3 regions of the Paenibacillus sp. MMO-58 genome follow, and region 2 is predicted to be linked to each of the others. Evidence: riboswitches for the same ligand, from Rfam matches in the RefSeq annotation. Region 2 holds a riboswitch; each other region holds the start of a gene.
What was found. Region 2 has a riboswitch for cyclic di-AMP ahead of WFJ73_RS26445 (APC family permease). Riboswitches for the same ligand answer to the same signal wherever they lie in the genome.

Region 1: another riboswitch for cyclic di-AMP. It lies ahead of WFJ73_RS21085 (hypothetical protein); the one in region 2 lies ahead of WFJ73_RS26445 (APC family permease).
Region 3: another riboswitch for cyclic di-AMP. It lies ahead of WFJ73_RS16015 (TrkH family potassium uptake protein); the one in region 2 lies ahead of WFJ73_RS26445 (APC family permease).

Annotation. Positions count from the first base shown of each region.
Region 1 covers NZ_JBBCVY010000007.1:178,159-188,989, forward strand. The annotation lists gene WFJ73_RS21075 (lysoplasmalogenase) at 1-558, shown strand, start outside; gene rlmN (23S rRNA (adenine(2503)-C(2))-methyltransferase RlmN) at 588-1,658, opposite strand; cyclic di-AMP (ydaO/yuaA leader) riboswitch at 2,021-2,216, shown strand; cyclic di-AMP (ydaO/yuaA leader) riboswitch at 2,327-2,514, shown strand; gene WFJ73_RS21085 (hypothetical protein) at 2,636-3,055, shown strand; gene kdpF (K(+)-transporting ATPase subunit F) at 3,197-3,274, shown strand; gene kdpA (potassium-transporting ATPase subunit KdpA) at 3,308-4,987, shown strand; gene kdpB (potassium-transporting ATPase subunit KdpB) at 5,033-7,042, shown strand; gene kdpC (potassium-transporting ATPase subunit KdpC) at 7,068-7,670, shown strand; gene WFJ73_RS21105 (histidine kinase) at 7,746-10,073, shown strand; gene WFJ73_RS21110 (NAD-dependent epimerase/dehydratase family protein) at 10,045-10,734, opposite strand.
Region 2 covers NZ_JBBCVY010000011.1:99,220-110,050, forward strand. The annotation lists gene WFJ73_RS26425 (S-layer homology domain-containing protein) at 1-13, shown strand, start outside; gene WFJ73_RS26430 (PdaC/SigV domain-containing protein) at 218-1,333, opposite strand; gene WFJ73_RS26435 (VOC family protein) at 1,425-1,823, opposite strand; gene WFJ73_RS26440 (glycoside hydrolase family 3 N-terminal domain-containing protein) at 2,675-4,837, shown strand; cyclic di-AMP (ydaO/yuaA leader) riboswitch at 5,132-5,325, shown strand; gene WFJ73_RS26445 (APC family permease) at 5,479-7,305, shown strand; gene WFJ73_RS26450 (Lrp/AsnC family transcriptional regulator) at 7,348-7,806, opposite strand; gene WFJ73_RS26455 (amidohydrolase family protein) at 8,109-9,494, shown strand; gene WFJ73_RS26460 (ABC transporter permease) at 9,517-10,689, shown strand; gene WFJ73_RS26465 (ABC transporter permease) at 10,686-10,831, shown strand, end outside.
Region 3 covers NZ_JBBCVY010000005.1:559-11,389, forward strand. The annotation lists gene WFJ73_RS16010 (CPBP family intramembrane glutamic endopeptidase) at 1-1,181, opposite strand, end outside; cyclic di-AMP (ydaO/yuaA leader) riboswitch at 1,432-1,593, shown strand; gene WFJ73_RS16015 (TrkH family potassium uptake protein) at 1,665-3,005, shown strand; gene WFJ73_RS16020 (potassium channel family protein) at 3,023-3,685, shown strand; gene WFJ73_RS16025 (LysR family transcriptional regulator) at 4,061-4,939, opposite strand; gene WFJ73_RS16030 (succinate dehydrogenase cytochrome b558 subunit) at 5,271-5,942, shown strand; gene sdhA (succinate dehydrogenase flavoprotein subunit) at 5,970-7,727, shown strand; gene sdhB (succinate dehydrogenase iron-sulfur subunit) at 7,730-8,488, shown strand; gene WFJ73_RS16045 (winged helix-turn-helix transcriptional regulator) at 8,659-8,967, opposite strand; gene WFJ73_RS16050 (DoxX family protein) at 9,163-9,561, shown strand; gene WFJ73_RS16055 (hypothetical protein) at 9,638-9,769, opposite strand; gene WFJ73_RS16060 (histidinol-phosphatase) at 9,983-10,792, opposite strand.

The DNA.
Region 1 (10,831 bases), on a different contig from region 2:
CCTATGCTGCTGATTATCGCTTATGCTTACTTGCAGTCCGCGCAAAACGGTAAGCGGTTTCAACGGATCCTGCTAACCGGTCTTGTCTTCAGCGTTGTTGGCGATGTCACCCTGGGTAACTTTGTCGTAGGGCTGTCCGCTTTTTTGATCGGCCATTTGTTTTATTTAAGCGGATTTTTCGGGCAGTGGAGGTTTTCCTTCTGGCGGCTCGTAACGATTATTCCAATCGGCGTGTATGCCGTATATATGGGCTACGAGCTGCTTGATGGGCTTACGAAATCGGGGGACGACGCTCTGAAAATCCCCGTTCTTGTCTATGTAACCGCCATTTCGCTGATGGGCTGGTCGGCCATGATGTCCGGCAACGCATGGGCGGTTGCGGGTGCCCTGCTCTTTATGGCTTCCGATTCCATTCTTGCCTGGAATAAGTTTATTTCGGATATTGCCGGGTCAGACGTGCTCATTATGGCCACTTATTATGCTGCTCAATTCTGCATCGCCGCCTGCATCGGATACCGGGGCCGCACAGCTCCCAAGCAAAAAGCCATGATCCTCTGATCATGGCTTTGATTATGCCTGGCCGGTTGTTATCCGGCTTTTTCCTTATTCATCTGCTTGCTGCGCAGCTGGCCGCAAGCCGCGTCGATGTCGGCGCCATGCTCGAGGCGGACGCTGACGCTGACGTCTTGTTTTTTCAGCGTATCGTAGAAGCTCTTAATGGAGTCGTTCTCGCTGCGCTGGTATTGGCTATGCTCGTCAACCGGATTATAAGGAATCAGGTTCACGTTCACGAGGGAGCGGCGGCGGTCGCCCACCAGCTCGGCAAGCTCAAGCGCATGCTCCGGCCGGTCGTTGACGTCCTTGAGCAGAATATACTCCAGCGTAATGCGGCGGTTCGTCCGCTCCAGATAATAATCGATCGCATCCATCAGCTTCTCGATCGGAATCGCTCGGTTGATCTTCATAATCCGCGTCCGCAGCTCATTATTAGGAGCATGCAGCGAGACCGCGAGGTTAACCCCTTGATCCTTGTCGGCAAACTCTCTGATTTTGTCCGCGAGGCCGCTTGTCGATACCGTAATATGGCGCGGACCGATAGCCAGACCTTTATGATCCTTCACCGTTGTAAGGAAGTCGTTCAGGTGAATAAAGTTATCGAACGGCTCGCCAATGCCCATAACAACGATATGGCTGACCTTCTCGCCTTGGCCGGATTCGTCGAGATGAAGCTGAATCTTCATAATCTGCTCGACAATCTCGCCGCTTGTCAGATCCCTGCTCTTCTTCAACAGGCCGCTCGCACAGAAGCTGCAGCCGATGTTGCAGCCAACCTGCGTGGTTACGCAGACCGACAAGCCGAACTTATGGCGCATCATCACCGTCTCGATCAGGTTGCCGTCATCCAGCTTGAGCAGCAGCTTGACCGTGCCGTCCTTCGACACCTGCTTCGTATGCTCGACCAGCGTCTGGATCGCAAAGTTCTCTTCCAGCAGCTTCACGAGGTCCGGATGAACATCCGTCATATCCGCAAAGCTCGTAACCCGCTTCCGGTACAAGTATTCCCACACCTGGGTCGCCCGGAACTTTTTATGCCCGCGCTCGCCCAGCCATGATGTTAATTGCTCTAATGTAAATCCATATATGGATGGTGTATTCATCGTTTTTCCTCTTTTCGTGAAACGCGGCCAAAGCCGCATACTGTTCCTATTGTCCCAAAATTAGCTGATGAAAACAAGGGGCCATTATAGTGCCGCTCAGCTCCTTACCGGCCCCTCCACCGCCGTAAAACGGTTTTTCCGTCTTATTCTGCTACTCCGGACAAACCGATTTGGGCTTGGGTTATACCTGCATTTCACAACGAATTACAGCATTCGAGAGATATAAGGTCCAAGAAGGAGCATGGTAGAGTTCCCTCCAAATGTAAACGCTCTAACCAAACTCCTTGTCAGAATTAGACAATATGCCGCCTCTACGGTTCATTTACAACTTCGGCCGTCAGGCGTAATATACGATTCAGCAAATGTAACAATCGCTGAGTTTCCGTTAAGGGAAACGGGGGAACCAATCGATAAGCGGCATGGCAACGGTGTGAGAGCCGGCGCGGCATGCTTATCCGGGGTGAATCCGGGAAAAGGCTGCGCGCGGCCGGACCCGGTAGGGCGACTCTCACCGTCCGAATCCGTCAGCTAACCTCGTAAGCGATGAAAATGCGACTGTCCAGTAGGCAGGGCATTTTCCAAGTAGAGAGGATGATGTGATCTTGTGACCTTCCAAGGCCGCGGGGATCTTTCCTCTGCGGCTTTTTCTCATGCCCATTTTTAATCAACTGTCTTTATCGCTTAATCCCCTTCACGGGGGGAACGGGGGAACCAATCGGGCAGCCGGCTGTTCCATACAGCCAGCATTGTCCACGGGGTGAATCGCCGAAGCAGCTCCATCTGAGCTCATCGGCGTAGGGCGACTCTTACGCCCGAATCCGTCAGCTAACTTCGTCAGCGTACCAAGAGAGGCAACGATGATCGTGAATATAGGCGCGGTTTATTTCCTGCTGCGCTTATAAGCCGCGTGAAGAGTCCCTCTTCCGCGGCTTTTTTGTTTGTCGTTGATTCCTCTAACCAAAAGAGGAGCGTAAACCATGGACGATTATATACTTGTCTCCGCACCCAATGTGCAGGGCGAGGATTTTATTAAACAGCTGCTGCACCGGCATATCCCGTTTGCCGCCATCGTGAACAATAAGACCGAATACGGGCGGATGCTGGAGCTTGGCGTGTCAACGATTATCGTCATCAATACAACTGACGAGGCTACATGGCGTGTCCCGGAGCTGCCGGTCGGACGAATCTTTTTATTCGAAAGGAGCCTGAATCTGTGCTGCCGCTATATCCAGATCTGCCGCAGCTGGACATCCAAATCGATCTGCGTCGTTACGGACAGCGCAAATCCCCGTCTGATCTATAAAGGGATGGGTGCTAATTATGTCATTCATTCCAATCATGCGGATACATCCTTTTTAATCATAAACGACCTCATGGCAAGCCAAGATAATCGGTAAGACCGAAAGTTATTCGCCATTCTTTTAGGAGGAATCCGCTATGCAGGATATCTATATGGTGCTGCTTCTGGCAGCGATATTCATACTCTTCGCCGGCTTTATGCATTGGTGCGACCGGGCCATTCAAGAGGAGGATCAGCGATGATTGTCACGTTAGTGCTTGCCCTGTTTCTCTTTCTTTACTTGATATACGCCTTGATTAATCCGGAGAAATTCTAAACCCTTATCAAATGCTGGGAGGCCGCAATGGCAATGGATATTTTACAGCTCCTTATCGTGGTTGGCGTGCTTGTACTGCTCGTCAAACCGCTCGGAACCTATGTGTACCACGTATACTCGGATCAACCGAACCGGACCGACCGCCTATTCGGCGGAACCGAACGGTTCATTTATAAATTAATCGGGCTGAAATCGCGTGAAGGCATGACCTGGAAAAAGTACGCGTTAAGCTTCCTTTTCACGAATATCGTGCTGGTCGCGATCAGTTATTTGATTCTGCGCCTGCAGGGCAGCCTTCCTGGCAACCCCAACGGCATTGGCGCCATGGAAGAAACGCTGTCGTTCAATACCGTTATCAGCTTTATTACGAATACGAACCTGCAGCATTACAGCGGCGAGACCGGGCTGTCCTATTTCTCGCAGATGGCCGTCATTATGATGATGATGTTCACCTCGGCGGCTACCGGCTTCTCGGTTGCAATTGCTTTTATCCGCGGCTTGACGAGCAGGGGCAGCACCATCGGCAACTTCTTTACCGACTTCGTGAAATCCCACACGCGGATTTTCCTGCCGCTCGCAACGCTCATTACGCTGGTTCTTGTGGCACTTCACGTGCCGCAGACCCTGCAGCCTAACGTAACGGCAACAACGCTGGAAGGGGCAACGCAAAGCATCGCAATCGGTCCGGTTGCTTCTCTGGAATCGATTAAGCACTTGGGTACAAACGGCGGCGGTTTCTTTGGCGTCAACTCGGCGCATCCTTTCGAGAATCCGAGCCCGCTTACGAACGTCATCGAGATTCTGTCCATGTGGGCGCTGCCTGCTTGCCTGCCTTATGTATACGGTCGTTTCGCGGGTAACCGCAAGCAAGGCTGGGTTGTATTTGGCGCCATGATGTCGCTGTTCCTGGTATTCCTTGCAACGGTCTACACGGCTGAGCTGCATGGCAATCCGGTTATGAACAATCTTGGCGCAGACGCCTCGCAAGGCAGCATGGAGGGCAAGGAAGTCAGGTTTGGCATTGCCCAATCCTCCCTCTTTACGGCGGTGACGACGGCGGCCACTACCGGTTCGGTCAATAACATGCATGATACGCTGACCCCGATCGGCGGTCTTGTCCCGCTGGCGGAGATGATGCTGAACGTTGTGTTTGGAGGTAAAGGCGTTGGCCTCGTCAATATGCTGATGTATGCGATTCTTGCGGTCTTTATCGCGGGACTAATGGTCGGTCGGACACCTGAGTTTCTCGGGCGGAAAATCGAACCAAAGGAAATGAAGCTGATCGCGATCGCGATTCTCGTTCATCCGTTTATTATTTTGGCGCCAACCGCCATTGCTTTCCTGACGGATCTTGGCCAGGGTGCCATCACGAACCCAGGCTTTCACGGCATCTCGCAGGTGCTCTATGAATACACCTCGTCAGCGGCGAATAACGGCTCCGGCTTTGAAGGTCTTGCCGACAATACGCCGTTCTGGAACATGACGACCGGCCTCGTCATGCTGCTTGGACGGTATGTTTCGATGATTGCCATGCTGGCTGTAGCCGGATCCTTGGTCCGCAAAAAGCCCGTACCGGAAACGATCGGAACATTCCGGACGGACAACGTGCTGTTTGGCGGGATTCTAGTAGGAACCGTCGTTATTGTCGGCGCGCTGACGTTCCTGCCTGCCGTTGTACTTGGACCTATTGCAGAGCATTTAACGATTCGCTAACGGATAAGGATGAGGTGAATAACCGTGACCACACAACGTAAATCCATGCTGACCTCGGCGATTATAAGTCGCGCGGCGAAGGACAGCTTTCTGAAATTAAATCCGCTGACCATGATGAGAAATCCCGTCATGTTTGTCGTAGAGGTCGGCACGCTTGTCGTCCTGCTGATGACGATTTTCCCCGGCTACTTCGGAACGGAGGGACGAATAGGATTCAATCTGACGGTCTTTCTGATCCTGCTGTTCACCGTCCTGTTCGCTAATTTCGCGGAAGCGCTGGCCGAAGGACGGGGCAAAGCCCAGGCGGACTCGCTCAAGAAGAGCAAAAAGGACATTACGGCAAACAAAGTTACGGGCCAGACCATAAAACAGGTATCGTCAACCGAGCTCCGCAAAGGCGATATCGTCGTTGTCTCCGAAGGAGAGATGATTCCGGGTGACGGCGAAATTATCGAAGGCCTTGCCTCTGTCGACGAGTCGGCAATCACCGGCGAATCTGCACCGGTGATCAAGGAAGCCGGCGGCGACTTCAGCTCGGTAACGGGCGGCACCCGCGTTGTCAGCGACCGGATCAAGGTCCGGATTATGAGCGATCCCGGCGAATCGTTTATCGACCGCATGATCTCTCTGGTTGAAGGCGCCAAACGCCAAAAGACGCCTAACGAGCTGGCGCTGAACACGCTGCTCACCAGCCTGACGCTGATCTTCCTGATCGTTGTGGTTACCCTTGCGCCAATCGCCAAATATGTTGGCGTAGAACTTGACATACCGGTGCTTATCGCCCTGCTGGTCTGTCTCATCCCGACTACCATCGGCGGTCTGCTCTCAGCAATCGGGATCGCCGGCATGGACCGGGTGACGCAGTTTAACGTGCTGGCCATGTCCGGCAAAGCGGTAGAAGCAGCCGGCGACATTAATACGATGATTCTGGATAAGACCGGTACCATCACGTACGGCAACCGGATGGCAAGCGACTTCCTGCCCGTCAAAGGCGTAACCGTTCAGGAGCTTGGCGAGTGGGCGGCGGTCAGCTCGGCCAAGGACGAAACGCCGGAGGGCCGTTCCGTCCTGGAGCTGATGAAGAGCAAACAGCTGAGCTATCAGGCCCAACTTGCCGAGAATGCGCAGGTCATTGCGTTTACGGCCGAGACCCGGATGAGCGGTCTGGATCTTCCGGACGGTCGGAAAGTCCGCAAGGGCGCCGTCGATGCCGTGAAGAAATGGGTAGCTTCCCAAGGCGGCACCGTCCCGTCCGATCTCGACGCTACCGGCGAAGGAGTTGCCGTGCTTGGCGGTACGCCGCTCGCCGTTGCGGTTGATAACCGCATCTACGGGATTATTTATTTGAAGGATACCGTGAAGCCGGGCATGCAGGAGAGATTCGAGCAGCTACGCCGCATGGGGATCAAGACGATTATGTGTACCGGCGACAACCCGCTGACAGCCGCAACGATTGCCCGCGAAGCCGGGGTTGACGATTTTGTGGCGGAGAGTAGGCCCGAGGATAAAATCGCGCTGATCCGCCGCGAGCAGGCGGCAGGCAGCCTGGTTGCGATGACGGGCGACGGGACGAACGACGCTCCGGCGCTTGCCCAGGCTGACGTTGGCCTTGCCATGAACAGCGGTACCGTTGCCGCGAAGGAAGCGGCCAATATGATCGACCTGGATTCCGACCCGTCCAAAATTATCGAGGTCGTTGCGATCGGCAAGCAGCTCCTGATGACGCGCGGCGCGCTGACGACTTTTAGTATCGCGAACGATATCGCCAAATATTTTGCCATTATTCCGGCCATGTTTATGATCGCGATCCCTCAGATGGACGCCCTGAACATTATGAAGCTTGGCTCGCCGTCTTCGGCCATTCTGTCCGCGCTTATCTTTAACGCGATCATCATTCCGCTGCTCATTCCGCTGGCTATGCGGGGGGTGCAGTATAAACCGATGAGCGCGTCGAGGCTGCTAAGCAAAAACCTGCTGATCTACGGACTTGGCGGCGTCCTTGCCCCGTTCGTCGGCATTAAGCTGATCGACCTGCTTGTTCATGTATGGATCTAGACCGATCTGAAAGGAAGAGATAATCATGACGAACTCCACATCTTCATCGGGATCTAACGGCTCTCTCTTTATGATTGCCTTAAGAGCCAGTATCGCGTTTATTCTGCTATGCGGCATTATTTACCCGTTAGTGTCAACGGGCCTTGCGCAGTTGCTCTTCCCTCATCAGGCGAACGGCAGCATGATCAAGGATTCGAACGGCCGGATTATCGGTTCCTCCTTGATCGGGCAAAGCTTCACCGACCCTGCTTATTTCCAAGGACGGGTATCCAGCATCGACTATAAAGCGGAAGCATCCGGATCCAACAACTACGCGCCTTCGAATCCCGACATGCTGCAGCGGACCAAAGATTCGATTGCCGCCTGGCAGGCTGCCAATCCCGACGTTCCGGTCAGCCAGCTTCCGCTTGCGCTGATTACCAACTCCGGCTCGGGTCTTGACCCGCATATTACGCCGGCATCCGCCGACGTTCAAATCCCCCGCATCAGCAAGCTGACCGGTCTATCGCCGGATACGCTGAAGGAGCTGGTTAAAAAGCATACCGACGGACGGGATCTTGGCGTCTTTGGCGACCCCCGCGTGAATGTGCTGGAGCTGAACATCGAATTAAGCCAGCTCCGCAAATGAGGTTAAGCCCCGCCTGCCCGCAAGTGGCGCAGACTGGGCTTTCCCGAGGTTTACGGAGAGGAGGAATGACAGGACATGAACGACAGCTATCGCCGCAAAACACCCGAAGAGCTTCTGAAAGCCATAACGAAGCTGCATCACGGACGGCTTAAAATCTATATCGGGGCTGTCAGCGGGGCCGGCAAAACGTATCATATGCTGCGCGAAGGCCAGCAGCTGCGGAAGCAGGGAATCGATGTGGTCACCTGCGCCGTCTCCACCAGACAAAGACCGGAGACGATGGAGCAGCTTGCGGAGCTGGAACGCATTCCGAGCATTCATTGGCAAAAAGACGGGATCGAGCGAAAGGATCTTGATCTGGCGGCTATTAAAGGGCGCAATCCCGAGGTTGTGCTGGTGGACGGACTTGCTCACCGAAACCGGCCGGACAGTCCTCTCCCCACCCGCCTGGACGATATTCGTCACTTGCTGGAATGCGGCATCAGCGTGATTGCAACGCTTAACGTGTATGAGCTGAACGGCGTATCGGACCTGGCCTTTCAGCTCACCGGCATTGAAGCCGAGCATACCGTTCCCGACGAGATTCTGGAGCTGGCCGATGAGGTCCGATTAATCGACGTATCGCCGGAAACGATACTGACCCGTTTAAATGAAGGGCATTTGCGCAACGCAAGCTCCCCCCATTTGCTGCTTAGGGGCAATCTTGGCAAGCTGCGAGAGCTTGCGCTGCGTCTGATGGCAGAGGACGTGAACGACTCGCTTGAGGATCACCGGAGACAGCAGGGCTTAGTAGGTCCGTCCGGCGCTGCCGAGCGGATACTGGTTGCGGCCCAATATCACTGGAACGGCTCGATCCATATCCGGCGGGGCCAGCAGGTCGCCAGAAGGCTGAACGGAGAGCTGCTTGTTGTCTCCTTCGTCAAGGCGGACAAAGCAATGACGAAGGAATCGACTGCGTTCAAACGGTCCATTATCAAGCTTACCCAGAAGATTGGCGCAGGCTTTGAAGAGCTTGCCGTTCCTCATCTGCACCGGCGACATCTGTCGGAACAGATGGCCAGATACGCGATGGATCACGGCGTGACCCGCATCGTGCTTGGCCACTCGAAGCATACGCCGCTGCAGGAGCTGCTTCACGGCTCGGTTGTTAACGGCATTTTGCGCTATGCTCGCCACATCGACGTCTTTTTTGTAGCGGACCGTACCGAGGTAGAAGGCGAGCGTATCCTGCCTGCCAAGCATCGGACTACTCCGGAGCCCGTTTATAAAAGACTCAGCCCCGCCGAACAACAGCAAACCACGGAACGGCTTAAGCGGGGTACCTTCAAGGTCTACATCGGGGCTGCGCCCGGCGTCGGCAAAACCTATACGATGCTGAGGGAAGGAAATGTCCTTCTCCGCAAAGGCATCGATGTTGTCATCGGGCTCCTCGAGACGCATGGCCGCAAGGAAACCTTGGAGCAGATCGGCGATCTGGAGTTGATCCCTAAAGCCACTATCCCTTACAAAGGGACGCAGCTTGCGGAAATGGATGTTCCCACAATTCTAGAACGGTTCCCGGAGGTTGTGCTGATTGACGAGCTGGCCCACACGAATGTGCCGGGAAGCCATTACAAAAAGCGGTATGAGGATGTCCTTGCCATTCTGGATGCCGGCATCTCGGTTATTTCGACCGTGAATGTCCAGCATCTCGAGAGTTTAAACGATGCGGTTGAGCAAATTACCGGCGTAAGGGTCAGAGAGACCATTCCGGACCGGATGCTTCGCCTGGCGGATGAAGTTGAGCTGATTGACGTATCGCCCAAGGCCCTGCAGGAGCGAATGAGGCAGGGTAAAATCTATCCGATGAACAAGGTTGAGGAGTCGCTTGGAGCGTTTTTTCAGCTGGGCAATCTGATTGCCCTCCGGGAGCTGGCCTTGCGGGAAATTGCCGATGACGTGGATGAACGGCTGGAATCATGGGAGCGAACAGGCGCTTTACGCGGTCCGTGGCGGAGGCAGGAGGTTATATTCGTAGCCATTACCGATCTTGCGCAGGGAGAGCGGCTGATCCGCAGAGGCTTCCGTATCGCTTACCGGCTGAAGGCGGAGTGGCATGTCATGGCCGTGCATAACGGCAAAACGGATCAAGCGGCGGTAGAACGCCGCTTGAAGGAGCTTCAGCAATTAACGGAGCAGCTCGGAGGAATGTTTGTCCGGAAAGAAATGAAGCAGACGCGTGATATTCCGGCTTTTCTGCTTACCCACGCCAACGCGCGAAAAAGCACGCAGCTGATCGTTGCCCAAGAAAAAGGCAGCTGGCTTACCCGGCTGTTCCGGCCATCCATCATGAAGAAGCTGCTGCAGGGCGGCCGGAACATGGATGTTATGGTCGTCAGCTGCCTTCCTTCGCAAGAGCAATAATATCTTTCGGATCGAGAATATGACGGTCGTAATCGGTATACGACGTCTGAATCATGGCGAGGCCCACCTGACGCAGCGTAATGAGATGGTTCGGGAAGAGCGGCCTTAGGATCGGATACAGCCAGGTTAACGCTTTGGCCCATTTCGGAACTCTCACCTGTCCTTTGCTCGGGTGCATGTAGCCCGGACGGAACATAAAGGCCCGTCGGAACGGCAGCTGCAGCAGGTGATTCTCGGTTCTTCCCTTCACTCTCGCCCACATGCTTTTGCCCTGCTCCGTGCTGTCTGTCCCACCGCCCGTTACATAACAGAACACCATATCCGGGTTCAGGCTGGAGAGCAGACGGGCAACATGCATCGTAAGATCGTAAGTGACACGGGTATAGTCGCCCTCCGACATGCCGATGGAGGATACGCCAAGACAGAAATAGCAGGCGTTGTAGCCTTCTAGCTCATTCTGGATAGAGGTCAGATCATGAAAATCCTTATGTATGATTTCCTTCAGCTTCTGGTGCGCAACGCCGCTAGGCCTTCGAGTAATGACAAGCACCATCTCAACATCGGGATGGTTCAAGCATTCCATCAGGACGCCTTCTCCTACCATGCCCGTCGCTCCGGTCACAATCGCTTTAATTTTCTGTTTCGCCGGCTTCTCTTCCATCCCTCGCATCTCTCCCTTATTTGCAGGTCCTACAGCCATTATGGCACAGGCGATAAATCTCTCTCAACTGGACACGGATAGGCACAAAAAAGGACGG
Region 2 (10,831 bases):
CGAGCTTTATTAGACGCAAAGACACCGTGGATGAAGTTCACGGTGTCTTTGTCGTCGAAACGCAAATCGCCTCACTGATGAAATTCAGGGGTGGTTTGTCGTCGAAACGCAAATTTCACTGGAGTCATAAACGCTAAGAAGCAAAGCAAAGGGCTGTCTCAATGAGACAGCCCTTTGCTTTGAGCATCGTAGATCCGTTCCGCGATATCGGTACTGACTATCCTTTAATCGTTACCGAATTATCGTTCGTATTGTTCTTCATCTCGAGGCGAAGGATTTTACTGAAGAATTCATCCGGCACATAGAGCGAGCCCTTAATTAATTTTGGCGCGGCAAACAGCTGAATCGGAGCCATTTTGTTAATGGTATAGCTATTTTTGCCTACGGCTACGGATGTCCATTGCGCATCGCGGGAGATCTCCGCGCTTTGCGTTTTGTTGCTCCATTTTACCTTGTAGCCCAGCGCTTCCGCAGCTTTTCGAAGCGGAATGTAATGGGCGCCGTTCGGGCCGGCCGTTAGATCCTTGGTGGACAAGGTTAAAGTTGGGCCAACCGAAGTGGCCGCATCCACCGGAATGTTGATGATGCCGCCGGCATAAGGCGCAATCTCGTATTGCTGGAACACCAGATTCACGGCACCTTTGCTGTCTACGAAGTAAGTATGATCGGCACCGATTTTGAACGTTGTCATAGCGTCCGGGAAGAAGTTATCCGGGTTTTTGCTGATGGCGTACCGCACCGCGCTGTTGGCTGCCGCAAAGCCGCCGTCGCCAAGCGCCTGCTCAAGCGTCAGCTCGGCAGCCTGCTGGCTGTTTACGATATTGTAGCCCTCAACGGCTGTACCGCCGTGAGCGCCGCCGGTATACTCATAGGTGGACACGGTGAACGAGACAATGCCCTTCGCGGCCGTGCTGCCGTCGGCCTTCAGCTCGTAGGCTACATTAAGTTCATAAGCACGGAACGGATAATCGTTCTCTTGCGCAGACTTTTTGTCATCCGCCGCGAGAGCTTTCAGCTTGTCGATTTCCTTCGTCGCTTTCGCCTCGATGCTGGCGTTTAATTTATCTTGATAGGAAGTATCGAGCATACCGCTGATAATAGGGACGGAGATTTTTACGGTAAGCAGGTCGGAGGATTCCTCAATCACTTTTGTTGTTACTTTTACGGCTTGCGTATCGGGAAGCACTGCGCTGATTGGCACGGCTGTAATCGGTTCTGCAGTTACGGCAACGGGTACGGCTGTGGATTCCGCTGCCATGGCCAGCGCAGGAGTAAAGGCAAGCAGGCAGGAGCCGGCAACGGCAATGGTAAGCATTTTAAAAGTTTTTTTCATGATGGGTGGCCTCCTAGTTATCGATTCGGGAATTGAAGTCACCAAGTAGACGGATAAGGGGATCGAAAAGTTTCATTGCTAAACTAAATTTTTATTCCGGCCGGGTGGAGACGCCTCCTCCGAACGCGATCCGGTATCCATCGGCGTCCTTGATGGTAAATTCGCTCCAATGCTCCGAGTAGTTAGGGCCGTTAACAATCTCGACATTTTTAGCCAGGCACTCTTCCGCCAGCAAGTCGACGGCATTCGTGTATGCAAAAGCATCAAAGTACAAGCCGCCTTGCACAGCGGAATTTGGACGCACGTCATTCTTGTTTACGGCAGGGTGCAGAATAAAGGTGATATTTTCTCTTGTTACATGGACATGTCCGCCAATCTCTTCATAGGTAAACCCGAGATTGAGGTAGAACGATGAGGCCTCTTGTATATCTTTAACCAGCAAAACGATAGATGAACCCGTAATCTTGGCTCCTGCCGTTGATCCGCTCATTTTACCCTCTCCAAGCTTATGGAATATAAATCCAAATACATCAAAGATCATACAATGGGTCTCGAACTGGAGCAATATAAGAAATGGACTGGCCGGCCGGTCGGGCAAATTTTAGGTTTGGCGGGGGATCCATTTCGTCTACGTTGCACGGAATACAGGATAATTAGCCCCGAAGGGTCAGTGCTAGGCCGTACGTTGCACGGAATGCAGGATAATCGGCCAAATTGGTTCAAAAAGCCCCGAGGAGGGCAAATATACTGCATTCTATACAACATAGCATGAGCGGGCAGCGCGAAAGCGGCATTTATCCTGCATTAAATACAATCTGGCCATGGCAGATTGAACCGGTGAAGAGCGGCGGGGCCGGAGCGGAGCAAAAGACATGCTCGCTGAGAAGCGCAGCGCTTGCCTTTGTACCCGGATTTCAACCGCTATAGCGGTATATTCGAGGAAATCGGGGTACTACAGCGATCGAAGAAGCATGTCTTTTGCGCAGTGATAACGCCCAGAAACCAGCCTAAAAGCTTGAATCTGGCCATGGCAGATTGAACGGTTGAAGAGTGGCAGGGCCGGAGCGGAGCGGAAGGCATGCTCGCTGAGAAGCGTAGCGCTCGCCTTTGTACCCGGATTTCAACCGCTATAGCGGTTATTCGAGGAAATCGGGGTACAACAGCGATCGAAGGAGCATGCCTTTCGCGCAGCGACCATGCCTGCCACCGCCAAGCCTGTTCAGCAGCACACAGCCAGATTGTAGAGTTTTTCGGCTATTCCCGACATATTGCGGCCCGGCGGCAATCGGTATAATGGAAGAGAACAAGAAATCATCCGATTCAAATGGAGGGTTTGTCCACGTGACGAAACAATCGATGACAGCATTACTTGAGCAGATGACGCTGGAAGAAAAGATTTTTCAGCTGATGCAGCTTACCCCTAATTTTCTCAGCGAAGATGACGCTAACCTGACGGGTCCGCTGGCCTGGATGGGCGTTACGGAAAATATGGTGAACAATGCAGGATCCGTACTGAGTGCCGTTGGCGCGAAGGAAACGATAGCTCTGCAGAAAAAATACATGGAGAACAGCCGCCTCGGCATTCCTCTGCTTCTTATGGCGGATATTATCCACGGCTACCGTACTATTTTTCCGGTGACGCTAGCGATCGGCAGCACTTGGGACCTGGAGCTGGCGGAGAAAAGCGCCGCGATTGCTGCCAAGGAATCGGCCGTTACGGGCATTCACGTGACGTTTGCGCCGATGGTGGACCTCGTACGCGACCCGCGTTGGGGCCGCGTAATGGAGTCGACGGGCGAAGATCCGTACCTGAACAGCGAATATGCGCGTGCCTTCGTCCGCGGCTTCCAAGGCGATGACCTCGCGGGCGATATGGACCGCGTTGCCGCGTGCGTGAAGCATTTTGCCGCTTACGGCGCAGCGGAAGGCGGTCGCGATTACAATACCGTCAACATGTCGGAGAGACAGCTTCGCGAGTCCTATCTGCCGGCTTATAAAGCCGCGCTGGACGAGGGCTGCGAGATGGTGATGACGGCCTTCAACACCGTCGACGGCATCCCGGCAACCGGCAACAAGTGGCTGATGCGGAACCTGCTCCGCGACGAGTGGGGCTTTGACGGCATGCTGATCTCCGACTGGGGCGCGGTAGGCGAGATGATCCCGCATGGCGTTGCGGCGGACGGCAAGGAAGCCGCGCGGAAGGCGATTGAAGCCGGCGTCGACATGGAGATGATGACCTCGCACTATGCCAATCATTTGAAGGAGCTTGTGGAATCGGGCGAAGTGGATATCAAACTGATTGACGAGTCCGTGCTCCGCATTCTGAAGCTGAAGGACAAGCTGGGTCTCTTCGAGAATCCGTACCGCGCCGCAAGCGAAGAACGGGAGAAGGAAGTGCTGCTGTCGCCTGAGCACCGGGCTGCGGCACGCGAGATCGCGGCTAAATCCTTCGTGCTGCTGAAGAACGAGCAGGAGGCTCTACCTCTTCGCGGCGGGCAAAAGCTTGCGCTTATCGGACCGTTTGCCGAAAGCGGAGATATTCTGGGCCCTTGGTCGATCTGGGGCAAGCAAGAGGAAACGGTGCAGCTGCATGCGGGTCTATCTGCCCATAAGGGAGCGGATATCGTTGCGGTGGCGAAAGGCTCCGATATCGAAGCCGTGACCGAGGAGCAGCTTCAGGAAGCGGTGGCTGCGGCATTGCAAGCCGACGTAATCGTGCTGGCGCTGGGCGAAAGCTCCGAGATGAGCGGGGAAGCGGGAAGCCGCGGCGACATCCGTCTGCCAGAGGCGCAGCTGGAGCTTGTTCGGAAGCTGAAGCCGCTTGGCAAGCCGATCGTGGTTGTATTGTTCAACGGTAGACCGCTTGATCTGCATGGCGTGATCGAGGAGGCGGATGCGCTCCTTGAGGTTTGGTTCCCTGGTACGGAAGGCGGCAATGCGATCGCGGATGTGCTCTACGGCGACGTGAACCCGTCAGGACGTCTGACCATGTCTTTCCCTTATTCCGTTGGACAAGTTCCGGTATACTACAACAACTACAATACGGGACGTCCGCTTACGCCACAGAATGCGAATGAGCGTTACGTCTCGAAATATTTGGACATGCCGAATGCGCCGCTTATGCCGTTTGGTTACGGCTTGAGCTATACGAGCTTCTCGTACAGCGAAGCCACCCTGTCTACGGACGTTATGAGCGCAGGAGATACGCTTCGGGTATCGGTTGACGTGACAAACACGGGAGCTTCTGCCGGCGAAGAGGTTGTCCAGCTATACGTACGCGATCTTGCCGGCGAGGTTGTCCGTCCGCTGAAGGAGCTGAAGGGCTTCCGCAAGCTGGCCATCCAGCCGGGCGAGACGCGGACGGTGACGTTCGAGATTACCGAGGAACAGCTTCGTTATTACCATGCGGATCTGCAACTGAAGAGCGATGCAGGCGAATTCCATGTCTTTGTAGGCCCTAACAGCCGCGATGCGGAAGCGAAATCGTTCCGTCTTACGAAATAAAAACAAAAAAAGCGCGGGCCAGCCATAGGCAGGTTCGCGCTTTTTTTGCTGACAAAGCCTTTAATAGGGCATGCCTGTCAGATAATAGCCAATCTCCACTGTCATAGCAGGGATTATCTGCCGATTGCACGGTAAAAGAAAGCATGGCGGTTTATTTGGGACATTCCGAGAGCGAGCCAATTATGTATCCGCATTCATGAATGGAAAACAGACCATTCTGCCCTTTTTCGCGTTTATATCGCAGTTTACAGAATTGGGGGATCGGGTCTATGATCAAATCTGCAAAACTTCATATGTTCATATTCGCTGAGTTTCCGTTAGAAACGGAGAGCAGGGGAACCAATTGCGATAGGCAGGAAAGTGCATGCTTGTCGCCGGGGTGAATCGGCATGCCGGCCGCATTATAGGATTGCGGGCAGCAAGCTGTAGGGCGACTCTAAACGCCCGAATCCGTCAGCTAACCTTGTAAGCGTTGATAGAGAGGGTGAACTTCGGTTATTTACGGGCCGCGGGAGGATACTCTGCGGTCTTTTTTCTATGCGTAGAAAGAAGCAAAGGTGGTTACATTAGCACTGATAAGTGTTCGAGTAGCCAAGTATCCAGGTATTAGATGTTTAACTTCAATGTTGGCGGTGACCTGTGTGTTTACTCTTATCAAAAGATTACTGATCGGGCGTCCCCTCAAGTCCACGGAATTAGGGGAACAGAAGCTCATTAAAACGAAGGCGCTTGCGATCCTGTCCTCGGATGCCTTATCATCCGTTGCTTACGGGCCAGAGCAGATTTTGCTCGTCTTGATGACCGTTAGCGCAGCGGCGTTTTGGTATTCGATTCCGATTGGTGTCGGGGTGCTGGTCTTATTAACGGCGCTTATCTTGTCTTACCGGCAAATTATATTTGCCTACCCGCATGGCGGGGGAGCGTATGTCGTATCGAAGGAAAATCTCGGGGTGTTCCCGGGTCTCATATCAGGCGGCGCCCTGCTGGTCGATTATATTTTGACCGTAGCGGTAAGCGTTTCGGCGGGTACGGACGCGATTACGTCCGCTTTTCCAAGCCTGCACGAGCATTCAGTACTAATCTCTATCGTGTTTGTCCTTTTTATTACGATCTTAAACCTGCGGGGCGTGACGGAATCGGCGTCTATCCTTGCTTATCCCGTTTACTTGTTTGTGCTCGCGATTGTTGTCATGGTCATTGTAGGCTTGTACAAAATCGCCACAGGCGACGTATCGCCTGCGCTTCACACCTCTTTAGGAACGCCGGTTGCAGGCATCAGCCTGTTCCTGCTGCTTCGCGCGTTCGCATCGGGCAGCTCGGCTTTGACCGGGGTTGAGGCCATCTCGAACGCGATCCCGAACTTCAAGGATCCTGCGCCGAACAATGCGGCCAAGACGTTATTAGCGATGGGTGGCCTGCTCTCGATCCTGTTCTCGGGTATCGTCTTCCTGGCGTATTACTACGGTATAGCGCCGAAAGAAGAAGTAACGGTTGTGTCACAGATTGCCGAGAGCATATTCGGACGCCATACGATGTATTATTTTATCCAGGGTACTACGGCACTTATCTTGATCCTGGCGGCTAATACCGGCTATTCGGCCTTCCCGCTGCTGGCTGTTAACCTGGCGAAGGATAAGTTTATTCCGAGAATGTTTACGGCTCGCGGTGACCGTCTCGGTTACTCGAACGGCATCATCAGCCTTGGGGTTCTGTCCATCATCCTGATCGTGGCGTTCCAGGGCAAGACCGAGCATCTCATTCCGTTGTACGCGGTTGGCGTATTTATCCCGTTTACGTTGTCGCAGACGGGGATGCTGGTCAAATGGTTCCGCCAACGGCCGAAGGGCTGGGTCGGCAAGTTTATCATTAACTCGATTGGCGCGCTCATCAGCTTTATCGTCTCGATGATGTTTTTCCTGACGAAGTTCGCGCAGGTATGGTCGATTCTGATCTTCCTGCCGCTTATTATCTTCGTGTTCCACCGGATCAAGAAGCACTACGAAGCGGTGGGCGAACAGCTGCGCCTCGCTACCTGCGAGCCTGTAATGCCGATTGAGGGTAACGTAATGATTCTGCCGGTATCGGGGATTACGCATGTTGTCGAGCATTCGATTCTATATGCCAAGTCGCTTAAGCCTGAACAGATCATTGCCGTGTACGTTCCTTTTGAAAAAGAGGATGAAGCCGTCTTCGAAGAGAAGTGGGAGAAATTCCAGCCGGATGTCCGGCTCGTGACTCTGCATTCGCCTTACCGCTCGATATCGAATCCGCTGTTCAAGTTTATCGATACGGTGCAGCGCAAGGCGGGCGAGAACAATTACCAGGTAACCGTCATTATTCCGCAGTTTATTCCGAAGAAGGGCTGGCACAACATTTTGCATAACCAAACGAGCCTAATGCTCCGTGCCCAGCTTCTGTACCGTAAGGACGTTATCATCACCACAGTGCCTTACCATTTGAAAAAATAGCCCAAAGCCTCGGTCCCGTCGGGACCGAGGCTTTTTGTCTGCCTACAGCTCAAGCCCCGTACCCTGCTTAAAGCGTTTGATAACCATATGGGTGTTGACGTTTACGATCCCTTCAAGCACATAGATTTTTTTGAACAAAAAGTGCTCCAGCGCCTCCTCGTCCTTCAGCAGCGCATGCATATGCAGCGAGCTTGGTCCCGTCATCTGATAGATGCTGATCACTTCCGGTTCCTCCGATAACAGTGCCCCGGCTTGCTCTACGAATCGAGGCTCAACCTCAACTTCGAAAAAAGCGGAGATGGATTTGCCGAGCTTGGTTGTGTTTAACCGTACGGTGAAGTTCTCGATAATTCCGTTATTCACCATCGCATCCACGCGCTTCTGGATCGCGACTCTAGATAAATTGAGAAGCTCGCCGATCTTGGCGTACGACATCCGTCCGTTATCGTGCAGCAGGCGGATAATTTCCTGATCTGTGTCATCCAAGTGCAGTAAATGCATGAGACCACTCCTATTCGATAAAATTTCACGTTAAGCTACTTTGTGCGAGATAAATGTTAGGTATTAGTTTCGAATTCGTTCGTTTTTATGTAAATTAATATAACATCAGTAACCAAAATGGTCTATAGAAAATGACAAAACAGTCCAGAAAAGCCCTTTTTTAGTTACGATGTGGTTGACGCTCTGCTGGGGCGCTCTTATACTGATGTCATAAAACATTACATACGAAACCAGAAACAGACGGAATGGTTGCGAAAACTTCAAATTGCGGGTTAATCAACTTACATGAGGGTGTGATCGGTATGAAAAAGCAGCTGATTCGTAACGGGACCGTCATCACGATGAATGAGGAGATGCGGGTGATCCCTAATGGTTATGTTCTCATGAAGGGGGATCTTATTGCGGAGGTGGGAGAGTGGCCGGCGGACGGCTCGAAGGATGAGCTTCTCCGGCAGGCGGATATCTTGATGGATGCGCAGGGGAAGGCCGTCATTCCCGGATTGGTGAACGGGCACACCCATTTGTTTCAGACCTTTATAAGGGGCGTTTCCGATGATTTGCCGCTGGCGCAATGGCTTCGGCAAATCATATGGCCGGCATCTCTTGCCATGGAGGAAGAGGATTTCTATCTGGCGGCCATGATCGGCTGCATTGAGAATTTGAAGTCAGGCGCGACCTACATTATGGACCACCACTATGTTCACACCCATGCCGGCAATGATGACGGTGTCCTGAAGGCCATGCAGGAGTCGGGCATTCGAGGTCATATGGCCAGGGGAGGCGTTGACCTCAGCTACGAGCCAAGGCTTAGCGAAACGATTGAGCAAATATTCGGCAATACGGATGTTCTGCTTGACCGCTGGCAGGGAGCGGGCGAAGGCCGGATCTCCATTGCGCTTGGCCCGCTTAATTTATACGGCTGCTCGGAGAGCTTCCTGAGGCAGGCGGCTGATTACAGCGAGCGGAACAAACTGATTACTCACCTTCACGTCGCGGAAACGAAGGACCAGATTGACAATACGATGGAACGTTTCGGGCTTCGGAATTTGGAGCTGGTTGAAGCGGTGGGCCTGCTCGGCAAGCACACGCAGGTCGTTCACGGCGTCTGGCTGGATGATAAAGAGCTGGATTTACTGAAGAAGAATGAGGCTACCGTTATTCATTGCCCGATTTCCAATATGTATCTGGCTTCCGGCGTAGCGCGCGTGCCCGAGATGCTGGAGCGAGGCATTAATGTGGCCTTGGGGACGGACGGTCCCGGCAGCAATAACTGCCAGGATAATCTCGAAGTGCTGAAGTTCACGGCCTGCCTGCATAAGGTTGATCAGCTCGATTCAACGCTGCTGCCGCCCATGCAGGTGCTGAAGATGGGGACAATCAACGGGGCCAAGGCCGTTGGGAGAGAGCAGGAGCTTGGCAGCCTGGAGCCGGGAAAAAAAGCGGATGTCGTGATCATTGATCTGCAGAAGGCGCATATCGCGCCCATTCACCGGGTCAGCTCGGCCATTGTATATAACGCAAACGGCAATGACGTGGATTCGGTTTTCGTGAACGGTCAGCTTGTCGTTCATCGCGGCAAATGCACGCTGGTGGATGAAGAAGAGATTATCCGCAGGGCGCAGGCAAGGGTCGATGTGCTGCGGCAGAGGCTGGGCACGGCTTATCCGGTATTTAGCGTAGTGGAATAAAGAAGGCGGAGGTGCGGTCTTCATGAGTGAGGCAAGGAGCGTTAACGAAAAGGCGGAACGATGGGTGAAAGCCGTGGTCGAGGTTCTGTTTTACGCCGGGGCGGTGCTTGTCGCTCTGCTCGCCGGGGGTCTGGTGATGGCAGCTGCGGGCGTATCGCCGCTGGAGGCGTACCGGCTTATCTGGGACGGCGCAGCCGGCGACGCGAACAGCGTGAAGGAAACGCTGGTCAAGGCAACTCCGCTCTTGTTCGCCGGTCTATGCTACACGTTTGCTTACCGGAGCGGCTTGTTCAACATCGGCGCGGAAGGCCAGATCTATATCGGAGCGATGACCGGCACGATGGCCGCGCTGTATGTCCCGGGTCTTCCGGGCTTTGCGCATCTGCCTCTCTGCATTGCAGCCGGTGCGGCTGGAGGCGCGGTCTGGGCGGGTATTGCCGGAGCGCTCAAAATATTCAAAGGCGCAAGCGAGATTATAAACACCATCATGCTCAATTATGTGGGAATTTACTTGGTCAGCTACATGGTGACCGGTCCAATGAAGGATCCGTCCGGTACGCTTCCGCAGTCCGCGAGGCTCCCGGAATCGGCGCTGCTTGCGAGGCTGCTCGACTCCAGGCTGCATTACGGCTTTGTGCTGGCGGTTGCGCTGGCGGTCATTCTGTACGTTGTCTTGAACCGGACGGTCTGGGGCTATGAAATCCGGTCGGTCGGCTTCAACAAGCAGGCGACGAAGGTTATGGGCATTCCGGTCAGCCGCAATATGCTGCTCGTCATGATGGTCAGCGGAGCGATTGCCGGAATCGGGGGTTACGTGGAAATAGCCGGCGTGCAGAACCGTCTTTTCCAGAACTTTTCGCCCGGCTACGGCTATGACGGCATCGCTGTCGCGCTGGTCGGCGGGGCGCATCCGCTTGGCAATATCGGCTCGGCTATTCTGTTTGGCGGATTGCGGAGCGGGGCCAATGCCATGCAGCGGATGACGGGTACCTCGACCTCGCTTGTATACGTTATTCAGGCCACGATTATTGTGCTGGTTGTATGCAACCGGTATTGGTTCGGCGGCTTGAAGCGTCGGCTGATCGCTTCGCTTGCGGCCCGATTCGGCGGCAACAGCCGTCCGGAAGAGTTGAAGGCTGTGCAAGCGGCGCCGGAGACGGCTCTCAGCCTGAACAAAGGGGAGGGATCGAGATGAGCGAGGAAGTGATTGTCAGCTATTTGGCTTCCGCCATTCGCCTGTCGGTTCCGCTGCTGCTCGCCGCGCTTGGCATTCTGTTCATGTCGAGGAGCGGAATTCTGAACATCGGGATGGAGGGCATCGTTCTGATTGGCGCATT
Region 3 (10,831 bases), on a different contig from region 2:
ATATCCGTATTGTAAGGCGACTGCGTAGCATCGCTGGTTGCCCAGGATCCTGCAAGGAACTTCATGGCGACCATAATGATCGCTTGCGCCCCAAGGATAATAGCTGCAAAGAGATAGGAAAGGCCAACGCTGCGCCAGACATGCTCGCCATAGCCTCGCTCGCGGAATCCCGGCCATAAGGGACGTTTTTGCGAGCGCCACATCCCGTCACCGGCGACTAAGGCGAAATAAACGGCAAGACCAACCGGAATCAGCAGCACGACGGTAATCATGACGGTAGCTTTCATCTCGGCATCCGACCGGCTCTGCTCGCCAAAGGTTGCCATGATACCGTCGAGAACATTGAGATTGTTATAAATGTAGAATACGATAAACACCAGGCTGATAAATATCCCGCGTTTAAAGGTCGTGTGCCCTCTGTACAAAATCGCGTAAATAAGCGATAAAACCAGGGAGATGAAGCACATGTACGCCAGGCTGACAACAGACAGCGCGCTGCCCGTCTTTTTCTGGCCTTCCACGTAAGAGACGTAATCGGCCGGTGCTTGGAAAGCTGGCTTGTATCTGGTGATCACTGCTTTATCATCAACAAGGCCTACTCCTATAATCAGCTCAAGAGAAGCGTCTCCAAGCGTATAACCGGTAGGATGCAGCACAGCGTCTCCTTGGTCATTGATGTATATGCTGTCCAATTCTTCCGACCGGAACCCTTTCGTTTCGGCAAAAGCCTTCGCTGACGTTTGAACCGATTGAGCATTGCCGGCAGATTGACCGCCAAGCCAATGCCAGCCTGTAATACTGCCGTTAGTCATATGTACGTAGACATAAGCTTTTGTCCCGTCCTCCAGATCCAGATTGACCTGGAACGTATCGGTCGGGAACTTGGCGTCATATTTATCTTCGAACTTTCCTAGCAGCTCTTCCTTGGAGAAATAACCGTTTGCCAGACTGTCGGTCTGATAAATCGTATGGGCGGCTACGGCTGTTTTGCCGAAATGTTCCTGAACGAACTTCTTAGCGGTTGACTCGGCTTCGCTTTTTGCAATAACTTCAGGTGTTGAGCTTGAGAACAGCTGGTCCCCGGCTGCAGGGCCGAACTGGGTAAAGATGAAAATAATTGCGCCTGCGACAGCAGCCCACAGGAATCTTTTCCAATCATGAGGAGCGATGGAAGGGATCATACAAAACCTCCATTTCGAATTCAGACGATGCTTCGCTACAGTAACAATACCACTATTAACCTGATTTATCCAATGCAGGCGAAAGTGGAGTATGGCAACGGAAAGCGATGAAATAAGGACTTGCAGCCAGTAAGTAACCCTTTGCTTTATAGCATTGCCCGTTTTTGAGCGAATTCCGCTTAATTATCGCTTAAGTTCATTTTGATCGTTTCCGTCGTTTAGGCGTATAATCGTAAACGTCATATTAATCGAATCGTATCAGCCGAGTTTCGTTTTTGAAAACGGGGGAACCAAACCGCTGTCCGGAGCAATCCGACAGCATGGGGTGAATTTCGAGCATTCCGCTTGAATAGGGCTGCCTTTCCAGGCCCGAATCCGTCAGCTAACCTCGTAGGCTGTGTGGAACAGGACTCATCTAGCATGGGAGTTCCCGTGCTTTTTTTTATGCCCAAATGTTGAAAGATCCATTAAAAGGAGACAAGAATGTCCAACTATCTCAATATTCTGAAATGGTCGCCGCCAAGGATTCTTGTCTTTGGTTTTGCCATGATTATCGTGATTGGAGCCGTGCTGCTGTCGATGCCCTTCGCCTCAAGCGATGGCTCGCGCCTGCCCTTTATCGATGCGTTGTTTACGGCAACCTCTGCGACCTGCGTGACCGGCCTTGTTGTTGTCGATACGGGTACATACTTCTCTACCTTTGGCAAAATTATCATCCTCTCGCTTATTCAAATTGGCGGATTAGGCTTTATGACAATGGCCACGCTGATTGCGTTGGTGCTGCGCAAGAGGATTTCGCTTAAGGAACGGCTCATTTTGCAGGAAGCCATGAATCAGACGAGTATGGAAGGGATCGTCCGGTTAATTCGAAGGGTTATTTTCTACTCTTTAACGATTGAGCTGGTTGGCGCTATTCTGTTCGCCGTTCGGTTTGCGTTTGATATGCCGTTGGGGCGAGCGGTTTGGTACGGTGTTTTCCATTCTATCTCCTTCTTTAACAACGCAGGCTTTGATATCTTCGGCCATTTCCGCAGCTTAACGATGTATGTAGGCGACCCGCTCGTTAATATCGTGTCGATGCTGCTCATTATTTTTGGCGGATTAGGCTTTATTGTAATGGCGGATTTGCTGGAGTACCGGAAAAACAAACGGCTCTCGCTGCACAGCAAGGTTGTCCTCTCGACAACCGGCATCCTGATTGCCGTTGGTGCCCTTGTTATCTTTATTTTCGAGTTTTCGAACAGCAATACGATGGGATCACTCAATTGGGGCGAAAAGATTCTGGCTTCCTTCTTCCAGTCCGTTACGCCAAGAACAGCAGGGGCCAATACGCTGGATTATACCCAGCTTCGGCAGGCTACCGTCTTTTTCACCGTTATTCTGATGTTTATAGGCGCTTCGCCGGGCTCTACAGGCGGAGGAATCAAGACAACAACCTTTACCACGATGGTCGGGGCGGTTATCGCGATGATCCGCGGGAGGGAAGATATCGTTCTTTTCCATTACAGGCTTGGAAAGGACCGGATCTTCAAGGCGCTAACGATTACGATGCTGTCGCTCACGCTGGTTATATTTGTAACGATGCTGCTGTCCACAACGGAAGACCAGCAGTTCCTGAAAATTTTATTCGAAACAACGTCGGCGTTTGGCACTGTTGGCCTTACGACGGGCATTACGCCCGAGCTGACGTTTTTCGGCAAAATAGTCATTGCGTTAACGATGTTCGCCGGCCGGCTTGGTCCTCTGACGCTTGCTTACGCGCTTGGACCAAAAACAGAGAAAGAGCTGTACCGGTACCCGGAAGGCAAAATTACGATTGGATAGGGGAATAGAGAGCAAGAATGAAGAACAATCAATTTGTGATCGTAGGCTTGGGGAGGTTCGGCTCCAGTCTTGGAAGAGAACTCATTAAGCTGGGCTACGAGGTGCTGGGAATCGACCGGGATGAGGAAGCCGTTCAGGAGATGAGCAATGTGCTGACCTATACGGTGTCGGCGGATTGCACGGACGAAGAGACGCTGCGATCACTTGGCGTTCGTAATTTTGACTGCGGAGTCGTGGCGATTGGCGATGACATTCAGGCCAGCATACTGACGACTATATTATTGAAGGATTTGGGCGTGAAGCGGGTTGTAGCCAAAGCAATGAGCGAGCTGCATGGACGCGTGCTGGAGAAAATTGGCGTCGACCGCGTTATTTATCCGGAACGGGATATGGGCATCCGGGTCGCCCATCAGCTTGTCTCCCCGAATCTGCTTGATTATATCGAGCTGTCGAAGGAGTATACCATTGCCGAGCTTTCGGTGCCGAAATGCCTGAACGGCAAGTCGCTTCAAGATATGAATTTGCGTGCCAGATTCGGATGCAGCATCGTAGCCATTAACAAGCCTTCCGGTATTATTATTGCTCCTACGGCGACGGATGTGGTGACGGAAAAGGACGTTATGGTCGTAATCGGAACAAACGACCAGATTGAACAGTTTGAAGAAACCATAATCAGGTGATGATAAGGACAGTGGGCGCCGTTAGCGTTCATTGTCCTTTTTGTTGGCTCGCTGGCTGAGGTGGGGAATGGATGGGGCGGGATGGCTCGGCGGGACGGGGTATCTCTTACGGCCGCTGTTGTCATTCCTTTGCACTGAATAGGGTTTACATAGGGGTAGCAAAGGAAGTGACAAAGGCGAACGCTGCGCTCCTCCAGAGATACCCCTTTCCCACCTCGCGCCGCACCCATCCATTCCCCCTGCGAGGGAATGAAAAAGGACAGTGAAGCGCTAAAAAGCGCCAACACTGTCCTCCCTTGCGGGAGCGAGAAGAGCGAAAAGAGTGAAAAGCACAAGAGAACAAGAGAACAAGAGCGAAAGACAAGAGCAACCTCTTTACTGACCCAACTCCGCAATCCACCGCCGAACCGCCGGATGTAAATCGGAAGGGTCATTGTGGATGAGACAAGTCGTTCGCTTGGTTTCTTCCAGCTCACGGATTGGGACAACGACAAGCTCGTTGTCGGCGAGCAACTGCTTGCGCATATAGGAATGCGGGAGCAGGGTTGCCGCGCGGCAGGTATGAAGAAGACGGACAATCGCCTCGAAGGAATCGATCTCCATCCGGACATCGGGCTGAAGATGGTATTTGGCGAATACTTCGTCGGTCAGCTTGCGGTACCATGTGCCTTTGGAGAACAAAATCATCGGCAGCCCGTTTAAATCTTCTATTGAAAGTGGCTCCTCATGCGTAACGGTTACGCTGGTCGGGATAACAAGCAGCAGATGATCGTCAAACAGCGGCACGCAGTGAAGCTGGGAATCTTCAATCATGGAAGCGACGATGGCGATATCCGCTTTATTGTCTCGTACAAGCGTGACAATCTCGTGGGTTTTGCCGGTTACGGCCTTGATATCGAATTCCGGATGACTGGCGTTTAGCGTTTTGATGAAATCGGGCAATGTGGTTTGAAGCGTCGTTAAGCTTGCCCCTATCGTAATGGAGGTTCGTCCCGCAGCGGTGTACTCTGCAACGGAATCCATGTAACGACGGTGCAGCTTGCGAAGGTTCACGGCATACTCGTAAGTCAATTGACCGACGCGGGTCAGCTCAAGTCGCTTGCCTACGCGTTCGAACAGCTTGGCGCCTATTTCTTCTTCAAGCTTTGCTATTTTGCGGGACAAGGCCGGCTGAGACAAATTAAGCAGGCTAGCTGCTTTATTCATGCTGGAATGTTCCACGATGGCAGCAAACATATGAAATTCTTCAATCATTTTGGTCTCCTCGATCGCTTATGTGAATTGGTTATAATAAATTATAATAAATATGCAATTCCATTATAAGCTCAAAAGGAGTAGGATTAAAAGGGTGGCATACACGGAACGTTCACAATTTTAATAACGCCCAAAAAGTGAAGCGCAAGCTTCAATGTTCAATCCTAGTACTTTGCGGGGACCCCATTGCAATAAAAGTCGGGAAATGAAACTTTCGCAAATGGTGTCGACTTTTGTTGACGGACTTAAAAGCCGGGGGTACAATGTAGAATGGTTTGTCAACAGTAAAAAATGTCATGGAGCGACCACAGTCTGGAAAGGAGAAGTATTAATGAAAGGAAATTCGTACTACTGGCGCAAGCTTCACTCTTTGCTTGGGGTGATTCCGCTGGGCATGTTTATCATCGTGCACGCCCTGGCCAATTTTCAGGCGTATGAGCGGGGGCCGGAAGGCTTCACCAGAGCGGTTAACTTTATTAACGGCCTGCCTGTCGTAACGCTGCTCGAGATCTTCGGCATCTATCTGCCGATTTTGTTCCACGGTGTTTACGGTTTGTATATGGCTTATCAGTCGAACCTCAACTCGGGACGTTTCAAATATGAGCGTAACTGGGCATTTACGTTGCAGCGTATTACAGGGGTAATCACGTTTATCTTTATTATCTGGCACGTATTCGAGACTCGCGTGCAGGTAGCGCTTGGCAATGTAACGCATGAAGAGCTTGGCTCGACCATGCATAATATTGCAACTAGCCCTGCTTTGTTCATTCTGTACCTCATCGGTATTCTGGCTGCCGTATTCCACTTCAGCAACGGCCTATGGGCGTTCCTGATCAGCTGGGGTATTACGGTATCTCCGAAAGCTCAACGGGTTTCGGCGAATATCTGCATGGTAATCTTTGTGCTTGTAGCTGCGCTGTTCATCCTGTCCCTCGTAGCGTTTATGGGCGACGAGTTCAAGGAAACGGCAAGTGCCGCATTGGCATTGACCAATATCGGTTAGTAGTATTTAGACAAGGAGCGAAACGTTATGGCTAAAAATAAAATTATCGTCGTTGGCGGCGGTCTTGCGGGCCTTATGGCAACCGTTAAAGCGGCGGAAGCGGGCGTGCATGTGGATCTGTTCTCCCTCGTGCCGGTGAAACGTTCCCATTCCGTTTGCGCGCAAGGCGGCATTAACGGCGCTGTTAATACAAAAGGTGAAGGCGACTCCCCTTGGGAGCATTTTGACGATACCGTATACGGCGGCGACTTCCTCGCGAATCAGCCTCCGGTAAAAGCAATGTGCGAAGCTGCGCCTGGCATTATCCACTTGATGGACCGCATGGGCGTTATGTTCTCACGTACGCCAGAAGGACTGCTTGACTTCCGTCGTTTCGGCGGCACGCAATATCACCGTACGGCATTCGCGGGCGCAACTACCGGCCAACAGCTGCTGTACGCACTGGACGAGCAAGTTCGCCGCTGGGAAGCAGCCGGTCTCGTAACGAAATACGAGCATTGGGAATTCCTTGGCGCCATACTGGATGACGAAGGCATCTGCCGCGGTGTTTCGGCACAAAGCCTGCGTACGATGGAAGTACATACTTTCGTCGGCGACGCCGTTATTCTCGCATCCGGCGGTCCTGGTATCATCTTCGGTAAAACAACGAACTCCGTTATCAATACGGGTACTGCGGCTTCTGCTGCATACCAGCAAGGCGTTCATTACGCAAACGGCGAATTTATTCAAATCCATCCGACAGCTATTCCAGGCGACGACAAGCTGCGCTTGATGTCCGAATCGGCTCGCGGAGAAGGCGGCCGGATCTGGACGTACAAAGACGGTAAGCCTTGGTACTTCCTTGAAGAGAAATACCCTGCGTACGGTAACCTTGTTCCGCGCGATATCGCTACTCGCGAAATCTTCAGCGTCTGCGTTGACGAGAAGCTTGGCATCAACGGAGAGAACATGGTTTACCTTGACCTGTCGCACAAAGATCCGAAGGAGCTTGACGTTAAGCTTGGCGGCATCATCGAGATTTACGAGAAGTTCATGGGCGACGATCCGCGTAAAATTCCAATGAAAATCTTCCCTGCGGTTCACTATTCGATGGGCGGCATGTGGGTTGACTATAACCAAATGACGAACATCCCTGGTCTGTTCGCTGCAGGCGAATGCGAATACCAATACCACGGCGCGAACCGTCTTGGCGCGAACTCGCTCCTGTCCGCTATCTTTGGCGGTATGGTTGCCGGTCCTAAAGCCGTTGAATACATTAAAGGCCTTAAGAAATCGTCTGAAGACATTTCCTCTTCGGTATTCGACCGCGAGAAGAAACGCCATGAAGACAAGTACAACAAGATCCTCGGCATGAACGGTACCGAGAATGCTTACGTAATCCACAAAGAGCTTGGCGAGTGGATGACAACCAATATGACGGTTGTACGCTTCAATGACAAGCTGCAGCAAACGATCGATAAGATCAAAGAGCTGAAGCAACGTTACCAAAACATCAATATCAACGACTCGCTCAAATGGAACAACTCCAGTGTAGCGTTCACGCGTCAGCTGTGGAACATGCTTGAGCTGTCCGAAGCGATGACTCTGGGTGCTTTGCTCCGTGACGAAAGCCGCGGCGCGCATTACAAGCCGGACTTCCCGGACCGTAATGACGAGGCCTTCCTCAAAACAACAAAAGCAACCTGGACGCCTGAAGGTCCGCAAATCTCGTATGAGGATGTTGATACTTCCCTCATCAAACCGCGTAAACGCGACTATACAGCCAACAAGAAGAAAGGAGAATAACAATGGCTCAAACGACAGCAACGAAAACCGTAAAATTCGTTATTACCCGTCAAGACGGTCCGGACTCCGCACCTTATACCGAAGAGTTTGAGATTCCTTACCGCGCCAACATGAACGTTATCAGCGGCTTGATGGAAATTCAGCGTAATCCGAAAAAATCGGATGGTGCAAACACGGCTCCGGTATGCTGGGAATCCAACTGCCTTGAGGAAGTGTGCGGTGCCTGCTCGATGGTCATCAACGGCAAGCCTCGTCAGGCCTGCAGCGCGCTGATCGATAAGCTGGAGCAGCCGATTCGCCTCGAGCCGATGCGCACATTCCCTGTCGTGCGTGACCTTGTTATTAACCGCGAGCGCATGTTCAACGCGCTGAAACGGGTTAAAGCATGGATTCCGATCGACGGCACGTATGATCTGGGCCCTGGCCCTCGTCTGGCTGAAGAGAAGCGCCAATGGGCATACGAGCTGTCCAAGTGCATGACTTGCGGCGTTTGTATGGAAGCTTGCCCGAACGTTAACGATCGCAACAGCTTTATCGGCCCGCAAGCGATCTCCCAGGTCCGCCTCTTCAACGTTCACCCTACGGGTGAAATGAACAAGGCTGAACGTCTGGAGACGCTGATGGAAGACGGCGGTATCGAAGGATGCGGCAACTCGCAAAACTGCGTGCGTTCTTGCCCGAAAGGCATTCCGCTTACGACTTCAATCGCTGCAATCAACCGTGATACGACCAAACAATTGTTCAAAAAATGGCTTGGTTAAGATGGACGCCCTCCGCACAGCGGGGGGCTTTTTCTTGCTCTTACTTGATAATGATAACTATTATCAATATAGTAATGGAGTTAGCGGTGAAAGTCAACTCACGCAAAAAAGCTGCGCGGGACAGGATAGAGACATCCTTAGTCCAGCACAGCTTTTTTTGTTGTACAGCTTTACATCCATTGCTCGCCCCAGCTTTGAATCGATTCGATTACGGGCTGGAGCTCGCGACCCTTCGGCGTTAACTCATATTCGATTCGAACAGGCATTTCAGGATAGACAGTTCGTTTCACGATGCTCTGACTCTCTAGTTCCTTCATCCGATCCGTTAACATTTTGTCGCTCATCTCGGGGATCTGCTCTTTAATTTCCTTGAACCGTTTCGGTCCGCCAAGCATAACCCGGATGATAAGCCCTGTCCATTTCTTACCTAGAATGTCGGCCGCAGCTTCATACTTTGGGCACATAGTTGAATAATCCAACGCGATCACCCCTTTTTCTACCTATATTGTAGCATATGTTCTAAGGAAAAGTAAGTTCGTTAGTATAGCCAAATTTGGGTATTTGCTATTTTTTATTTATTTACTTGACTAAAGTAAGTAACATACATTATGATAAGTGCATCAAAGAGAGCGGCCGCTCTACAAACGAGAAGAGATAAAGGGAGAGGTACTATTATGATAGATACAGGATTATTGATTATACGGGTTATCATTGGTTTATTAATGATTGGACACGGCGCGCAGAAGCTGTTTGGCTGGTTCGGCGGATACGGTCTGAAAGGCACTGGCGGATGGCTGGAATCGATCGGAATGAAGCCTGGCGTATTGATGGCAGCCGGTGCGGGTTTGTTCGAGGTATTGGGCGGCGTACTGTTTGGAGCGGGGCTTTGGGTGGAAGTGGGAGCGGCATTGCTGATCCTTACCATGATTGTTGCGATTGCGAAGGTGCATGGCGCTAACGGCCTTTGGGTTACTCAAAACGGTTACGAGTACAACCTGGTTCTAATTGCCGTTCTTCTTGGCGTAGCCTTCACGGGCGCCGGAGATTTTTCGATCGACGCTTTGCTGAAATAAGACGAATAAGGAAAAGCACCTCAGGTTTCTGCGCGGGCAGACTCCGGGGTGCTTTTCGCGTTGTTAGACATAACGGTCAAATCCGGATGATGGTAAGCCCGGCGATCGTCAAAATAAAAGCGGCCCATTGGGCACGGTTCAGCTTTTCCTTGTAGACGAGTATGGAGCCTGCTGCGACAAGGCGCTGCCGGCTGCGATTGCCAGCCACATCCGTTTGTCATCTCCTACCTGAAATTGTTACACAATTGAAATAGTCCTGTTACGGTACAAACATATTATTAGGCTATTATAATAAACAAGACCCCCTTTTAATATATCGATTTTGGACCTGTGAGCGCACAGGTCCACTTTTTTTGTCCGGAAACGGAAAAGCACAAAACAAAAAAGGCTCTGCCAGGTGGCAAAGCCGGAATTTCTATTATTACAACGGAACGATGATTTGCCGGCGCTTGCGGTAGAAGACCCATTGCGAGAAGCCGATTTCCTTCAGGCGCTTGCGCACCAGCTCGAAATCCTCTCCTATACGGCTTGGTTTATGAGCGTCGGAGCCAAACGTGACGTTTACTCCAAAATGAAGCGCTCTCTCGAGAATCGCATCGGAAGGGTACCAGCCGCCAACATCCTTAGTGCCGCCAGACGTATTGATTTCAATGGCAACGTCGCAGTTGGCGATAACACGGAGCGTATCGTCAATAACGTCATTAGCCGGAATGTCGGAGAAGGCCGGGTAATAGCCCTTCATCGCATCGATATGGCCTAATATGTCAAACATACCGCTGCGGGCGGATTGCTGAATCAGCTCGTAATAAGCGACTTTTTCCGAAATTTGCTTCTCATCGGACAAGCCTTTCCAGCGGTTGCGGTTAAAGATGCTTACTCCGCTGACCTGATGGACCGAACCAATCAAATAGTCAAACGGGATATTGCGGTAAGCATCCCGATAAGTATCGGCATGCTGCGGGAAGAAATCCGACTCCATGCCCAGGAGTACTTCAATGCGGTCCTTATATTTTTCCTTGAGGCGAAGAATCTCGTCTACATAACTCTGGAAATCGCTTCGGGCCATAGCGATGCCGGGAAAAGGCTGGTCCTGTTCGCTCCCGAAATAAGGCGAATGGTCGGAAATACCAATAACTTGGAGGCCAGCGTCAAGTGCGGCAATAATATAATCTTCGATCATGCCGTCGGCGTGGCCGCAACGTTCGTGATGAGTGTGCAAATCGAATTTCATAATGAGCTCCTCCTAAAAACGAAATGATTCGTAAGTTTG